Regions from separate parts of the Halomonas sp. NPDC076908 genome, predicted to be linked through region 2. Evidence: predicted binding sites of a transcription regulator. Region 2 holds the regulator's gene; the other holds the start of a gene.
The links. The regulator sigma-54, encoded in region 2, starts transcription at its own class of promoters, with help from an activator protein. The targets are predictions, from matches to a motif close to TGGCACNNNNNTTGCTNT.
Positions count from the first base shown of each region.

Region 1 (3,697 bases), on a different contig from region 2:
TGCCACGTTGTGGATCACGTACTTCATTTCCTGAACTTCGTCAGCTTTCTTCACCAGCGTGTTGAATTTAACGCCGATTTCGTTCTGACCAGCGTTGGCAACTTCGTGGTGATGAACTTCCACAGTCTGGCCAATCGCTTCCAGAGTGTTACACATAGCGCCACGGATATCGTGGAAGCTGTCGACCGGCGGTACGGGGAAATAACCGCCTTTCAGACGCGGACGGTGGCCTAAGTTGCCGCCGTCAACGCGGCTGTCGGTTGCCCAAGCGCCTTCGTCAGAAGTGATTTTGTACATGGAGCCTTGAATATCGCTCTTCCAATGTACTTCATCAAAGATAAAGAATTCAGGCTCAGGACCGAAGAATGCGGTGTCACCTAGGCCAGTAGACTGCAGGTAAGCTTCTGCACGCTTAGCGATAGAGCGCGGGTCACGATCGTAGCCTTGCATGGTGGCTGGCTCGATGATGTCACAGCGCAGTACCAGCGTAGCGTCTTCGGTGAAGGGGTCGAGGTAGGCAGAGCCGTCCTCTGGACGCAGAATCATGTCGGATTCGTTGATGCCCTTCCAGCCATCGATGGAAGAGCCATCGAACATTTGGCCGTTTTCGAAAAACTCTTCGTTTACGTCACGGGCAGGCACGGTAACGTGCTGCTCTTTGCCGCGCGTGTCGGTGAAACGCAGGTCTACCCACTTAACATCATGTTCTTCAATTAGCGCGAGAGTCTTGGCTGACATAGTGTCCTCCGGTATGAGCGTGGCTTAAAGTTAACGACTGTAAGCTACCGATAAAAGTGTTGTTCGACAAATTACGTGTAAACCACACGCATGTCATTTCTCGTTCGCTCAACGTTTGCTGACATTAATGAACAAATCGCTCAGCGAGCATTTCAGACCGGCTATCGTTTTAGCACGTCGCAAGGCTTCTGCCGACGACCCGCTAGCCGCTGCCGAATACAATGCAGAGAGCATGCCAACACTGCACCATAATGGTATAAAAAAACAACAACTAATTGTTTTTAAAACGTAAAAAAATAGATCCTCATGCCTCCTGATGAGGCATAGCCCCTTTGCTAGCGCCGGGAAGGCGTATAAATATCGCCCAATGCACCAAAAAAGAACAAAAATAATTACCAACGCATTAAATAAGTGCATAAAAAACGTTGAACGCACGTTTTTTGCTCGCAAACTTTTACTTGCTACCCAAATAAACCAGATACTACAATAAATTACATTATGTTAGATTAGTTCACATTTGGAGCCAACAATGGGATCGGTTTGCTTTATCATTGATGCCATGGTGACGGGTGCGATGCTGCCACGCCATTTAAAGTCCATACGGGAGTCCGGCATTGCCGATCACTTACTTCCCATTTTGGTTACCGGCACTCGCCCGCATGTACGCTTAACCTTAATTGAGCAGCGCTACCATACCCATTGCCTAATTACCCCTACTAAATCGCTGGGCGCTCGCCTTAACCAAGCGGCTTTTAAAAGCCAAGCTGAATGGCTAATCATCGCACTGCAAAAACAACCGTTGCCGGCCAGCCTATGGGGCTCACTCTATCCGCAATTGAATGCCTACATGCTTGACGTCATTACGATTGGTCTTGCCAAACCCACCTTGACGGAGCGTATCCTGCGTCGTTTGCTGGCAAACGCACTACTACTGCCGCCCTACATTGCCGTTAGGCGGGCCTGGTTTGAACGATTAGGCGGGTTTGACCCTGAGTTAGACGAGCTTAATGCTATCAAAGATTTTCTGCAGCGCTTACACGCCTGCTCAACACGCCTGAAAAGCTACAATGGCCAACTGCTGAGAGAAGTGGATGATACCGCCAGCGATGCCCGGGTTAGCGTTTCGCAGAGTGCTTACACGCCGCGGCTGTAACGTATTCTTTATTACTATTATTGACATGCAACAAAACCCCAGCGGCTAGCACTCTTCCCCAACCTAAGCGACTTTCAATCGCTTGCCAAAAAGCATTGAGCCTAGTGTGAAAGTATTTGCCAACTTATTAAGCGCTACCGACCCTGCTACGCCCACCACAATAAGCACGAACGCATACAACGTAATGGGCAGTGACAAGGGCGCGACCGCTAAATCGGCAAGCACAAAGAACATCGGATGCGCCAAATAAATACCAAATGAATAAGCATTTACTTGGCGCACCCACAGCGGCGCAGGACGCCCCGCTAAATAACGCATGGCGCAGAGCGTAAACAAAACAAAGAACGGGATAACCCATACCTCTTTGGATGAGAACGCCAGCCAGCCTGCAAAGGTTGCCCCAATCACCAGTGCCACAAATAGCGCAAGCCACCCTGGGCTTGCCATCTGCTGCATCCAGACAGGCCGCTCCGCCAGCACGCTTTCCGGTGCTAGCGGGTAGTAACGCACCAGCACCAGGGCCAGGAAAAATACATAGACCCATCCCAACGGTGCGATCCATAGTAGGTAGCCTGGCCAATCCACATTGAACCAGTAAGCAAGGCTCCAATACGCCATGCTGACAACACAGGCACCCCACAGCCACGGCACGGGGTTTAAACGCCACAGCTGCCAGCGGGTAAATAGCCAATAAGCCACATAAAACTGCATCGCAATGATTAAGAAATAGCCATGCCAGCCGGCATACACGTAATACTCAATCGCGTTGGCAATAAATCCCACCGGTTCATCGGTGGTTTGTAAACGCACCCACTCCGCCGTGGAATAAATAAATCCATAAACAAAGTAAGGCACCATCACGTACTTCACGCGCTGGGTGAGGAAGCCCTCTGGGACAGATTTATCGTAGCGAACAGCGAATACGAAGATAGAGATAAACAGGAAGATGGGGGTGCCTAGCACCAGCGGCAGCCGCATTAAATCGGTGACTAGGTTATCAACACGCTGATTCACATGATCAAGCAGATGAAATAAAAAAACGGCCATACAGCCGTAAGCACGTAACCAGTAGATCTCTTCAACTTTCCGCATTAGGCCTCCCGCCGCCCCATAACCTAACCGTCGTTATTCTGTATGGTTATTCTTAAGGGCTACTCTTACGGACTATTCTTAAAGACTATCCTGAATAGCTATGATGAACATCTAACGCCGTCGCGTTGTCCGACCCCATTGAACAGTTTTAATTCCCGGAGGAAACGTGTTCAAACCCAAGCTGCCGCACTTCTCATACCGATTTAACGTGTTACTAACGACGCTCATTGGGTGGCTAGCACTCAGTGGGCACAGCATGGCCAGCGAGGTTGAGCACCACCAGTTTTTCTCACCAACGCTAGGTTACGACTACCCTTACAGCGTTTATTTACCTGATCAATATGACGCCCAAGCGACAGACGCCTACCCCGTCATTTATATGCTACACGGCTCATTTGGGACTGATCGCGACTGGGTTTCACGGGGCAATTTGCAGCAAGTGGCAGACAGGTTAATTCGCGCTGGCCACATTCCACCAGCAGTTTATATTATGCCAGGTAGTCGTAGCTGGTGGGTGGACGGTCATAATGAGCCCGCCCGCAGCGCATTTTTCGATGACCTAATGCCCCACGTGGAAGCGACTTATCATGTAGGCCAGGAGCGCCATCTGCGTGGTGTAGCAGGGCTTTCCGCAGGCGGCTTCGGCGCGCTTAACTTTGCGTTAGAGCGGCCTGACTTATTCGCCGCCGTAGCTGCCTTAAGCCCCGCCAGCTA
Region 1 covers NZ_JBNNIW010000022.1:41,751-45,447, forward strand. Annotated here, with positions in the region: gene glnA (glutamate--ammonia ligase) at 1-738, opposite strand, end outside; gene ACQKE4_RS13465 (hypothetical protein) at 1,268-1,891, shown strand; gene ACQKE4_RS13470 (acyltransferase family protein) at 1,955-2,983, opposite strand; gene ACQKE4_RS13475 (alpha/beta hydrolase) at 3,150-3,697, shown strand, end outside.
Region 1: the regulator sigma-54 is predicted to act here: its motif matches at 959-976, upstream of glnA (glutamate--ammonia ligase).

Region 2 (3,697 bases):
GTGTCATCTGCCTCTTCTGGTACGAGCAACACAAACACTAAATCAACTGGATCTCCGTCGATAGCATCAAAATCGATTGGCTCCGACAGCTTCAAGAAACCAGCGATTGGCGTTGAGCAGTGAGGGCTACGCGCATGAGGGATAGCCACACCGTTACCTATACCTGTACTGCCTAAGCGTTCTCTACCGATTAATCGGCTAAACACTTCTTGGCTATCTAGGCTGGGCGTGTTTTGGGCAATAAAGGTGCTGAAAAACTCCAGCACCCTTTTTTTGCTGCCCCCGGGCACATCGTATAGAACGCGTTCCGGGGGGAGTATGGTTTCCAACGTCATTGAATTAACGCACACCTGCGCCTTGGGCGCGAGCTTGTGCTTTTTCCTTGTGTTTAACGAGTTGACGATCAATTTTATCCGCTAAAGCATCAATCGCGGCATACATATCACTGTCGAGAGCTTCTGCATGTAGATCTGCACCTGCTGCGTGCAGTGTACAAGCGGCTTGCTGTCGCTCTTTTTCTACAGATAAGGTGACTTGCACCGTGGTTATATTGTCGTAATGACGCTCGACACGTTCAAGTTTTTCATTGACATAGTCACGCAAGGCGTCAGTCAGATCTACGTGATGACCAGTGATATTAACTTGCATTGACGTACTCCTTATCCATCGGACTGTACTTCGATTGTAACCCTTTTTGCCGCGTTGCAAAGCCCTTGTAGAGAGTTTACTTACTATTGATACAGCCTTAGCGTAAACGACGGCGTTCGCTAGAGGAGGGGATGCCCATGGCTTCGCGATATTTGGCTACCGTTCGGCGTGCAACCTGAATGCCACCCTCGTCTAAAAGCGTCACTAAACGGCTATCAGAGAGGGGTTTGCCAGGCGGCTCTTCGTTTATCAGCTTTTTTAGTCGTGCTCGAATGGCGGTGCTGGAGTGGCTATCGCCATCTTGACCGCTCACTTGGCTGGAGAAAAAGTATTTGAGTTCGAACACGCCGCGGGGCGTATGGATGTATTTCTGGGTAGTCACCCTAGATATGGTCGATTCGTGCATTTCTACCGCTTCCGCAATATCTGCCAATATCAGCGGCTTCATAGCCTCTTCGCCGTGTTCTAAAAAGCCAATTTGGCGGGTGATAATCTCGCGGCCCACGCGTAGCAGCGTATCGTTACGACTGGAAAGACTCTTAATTAACCAGCGCGCTTCTTGTAAATGCTCTTTTAAGAACTGATTGTCCTGACTTTTATCTGCGCGCTTAATCAAGCTTGCATAGTCAGGCTGAATACGCAGTCGTGGCAAGGCTTCTGGGTTGAGCTCCAGATGCCAGCCTTCGTTGTCGTGACGCACCACTAAGTCGGGAGTGATGTAGCTATCGTCAGTGACGCCATAAGCGCTTCCTGGGCGTGGGTCGAGACTGCGGATCAATAGGATGACATCGCCCAGCTGCTCATCATTTAGCCCCAGGCGGCGCTTTAATAAGCGCATATCGTCCTTACCAAGTGCTTCAAGAAATTGGCGGACAAGGCGGCGGGCAGGGACGAGTAGCGGTGTGTCATCGGGCAGTGCAGCCAACTGCAACATTAAGCATTCGCGCAGGTCGCGGGCAAAGATGCCGGTAGGTTCAAACTGCTGCAGTTTAAGCAGTATGGTCTCGATTTCGCGCTGGCTGAGGCCATCGATACCTTGGGCGCGCAGTCCTTCACGAATGTCGTTAAGCGGTTGGGTTAAATAACCATTGGCGTCTAGCGCATCGATCAGGCTTTCCGCAACTAAATGCTCACGGGGACTAAAATCGGTCATGGCGAGTTGCCACAGCAGGTGGCCGTGGAGACTTTGCCCTGCGGCCTGGCGCTCAAAGTCAGGGCCCTCGCCGCTGCTACCGCTCATGCTGCCCATGTCTTGGTAAGTATCCGACCAATCGCTGTCTACCGAAAGTTCGGTAGGGATACTCTCTGACCACTCTTCCTCTTTAGGCTCGCTGACAGCTTGTTCGCTGAACTCATCTTCTTGCTCCAGCATAGGGTTCGCGTCTAGCGCCTGCTGAATTTCTTGACGAAGGTCGAGCGTTGATAGTTGCAATAAGGCAATCGCCTGCTGCAACTGAGGCGTCATGGTCAGCTGTGTGCCGATACGCAACTGAAGAGAAGCTTTCATGACCATCTGAGAACCACTCGTTAATCGGAAAGGTTCACCCTAGTGCGAGTGGTGGCTGTGTGCAAGTGCAATAAGCATGCCATTGGTATAAAAATTATCGTAGAGCACTGATTAGAGGTGAAAAACAGCTTAGAGGCGAAAATCAGCACCCAAATAAACGTCTCGCACCTTCTGGTTGGTGAGAATTGACTCGGGAGAGCCACTGGCAATGATCTGGCCGTCGCCTACGATATAGGCGATATCGCAAATATCGAGGGTTTCACGTACGTTGTGATCAGTGATCAGCACGCCGATATGTCGCTGCTTTAGCGCACGAATAATGGTTTTAATATCGCCAACTGAGATGGGGTCAACCCCAGCAAAAGGTTCGTCAAGCAAAATAAAGGCAGGCTCCGTGGCTAGTGAACGGGCAATTTCGACACGTCGCCGCTCGCCGCCAGATAGGCTCATGCCTAAATTGTTGCGAATATGGGTGATATGAAAGTCTTCTAGCAAAGCTTCCAAGCGCGCTTCGCGCCCTGCACTGTCAAGCTCTTTGCGGGTCTCCAGAATCGCCATAATATTATCGCTAACCGATAGTTTGCGAAAAATTGACGCTTCTTGGGGAAGGTAGCCAATACCTGCCATTGCCCGCTCATGCATGGGTGCCCGGGTCAAATCCAGATCATCAATGCCGACCTTGCCCGCATCCGCTTTTACCAAGCCGACAATCATATAAAACGAGGTGGTTTTGCCTGCGCCGTTGGGCCCCAGTAAACCGACGACGCTACCTTGAGATATCTCCAGATTGATATCTTTAACCACCTGACGACGCTTATAGCTTTTAGCTAAGTGTTGGGCATAGAGGGTTTTTATCGGCGCAGTTTCAGCAGTTGCCACAAGCTGACTCCCTATTGTGCTGGCTGAAGGGTCATTCGGATGCGCTGCGGCTCGCTGCCGTCAACGTCTGAGCGTGCTTGAATCACTTCACGGTCAATAAAGTACTCCAACCGTCCACCGGTAAATCGATCATCCTCTTGGGTCAATTCAGCTTGATCAATTAACTCTACGCGGCGCTCTGCAACATGGTAAATGATGCGCCGGGCCCAGCCTTCAGTAGGGCCTTCCTGTCCTTCAGTTTGATGGCGCAGGTAGGCACGTTCGCCGGTAGATGTGGCAAGTGAGAGCTCACCTGCGTCGTTGCGTTGGATTTCCACACGATCACCTCGTAGCTGCATTTCACCTTGTCGAATATCGACATCGCCGGTGTAAACGGCAGTACCAGCACGTTGATCCAGGTCTAAGCGATCGGCTTCTACTTCCACCGGTGCCTGCTGCTGGGTAGGGCTGGACTGGGCCCCCGCAGATAGCGGTACCGCGAGCGCAATAAGAGCGGTGCAGATAAGTGTTTTCATGGCGACTCCTGTTAACGTTGTGTGGCAGGGGGGTGCGTGCCGCGCACATTGTCAGTTAAGCGGACCTGGCTATCGTTAAGCCATGCATCCATACGTGAAGCGCTCATCTGCTGTGGGGGCTGCTGCAGCAAAACGGGTGTTTCACTCC
Region 2 covers NZ_JBNNIW010000006.1:85,603-89,299, reverse strand. Annotated here, with positions in the region: gene ptsN (PTS IIA-like nitrogen regulatory protein PtsN) at 1-335, opposite strand, end outside; gene hpf (ribosome hibernation-promoting factor, HPF/YfiA family) at 340-648, opposite strand; gene ACQKE4_RS05270 (RNA polymerase factor sigma-54) at 746-2,161, opposite strand; gene lptB (LPS export ABC transporter ATP-binding protein) at 2,285-3,034, opposite strand; gene lptA (lipopolysaccharide transport periplasmic protein LptA) at 3,046-3,549, opposite strand; gene lptC (LPS export ABC transporter periplasmic protein LptC) at 3,561-3,697, opposite strand, start outside.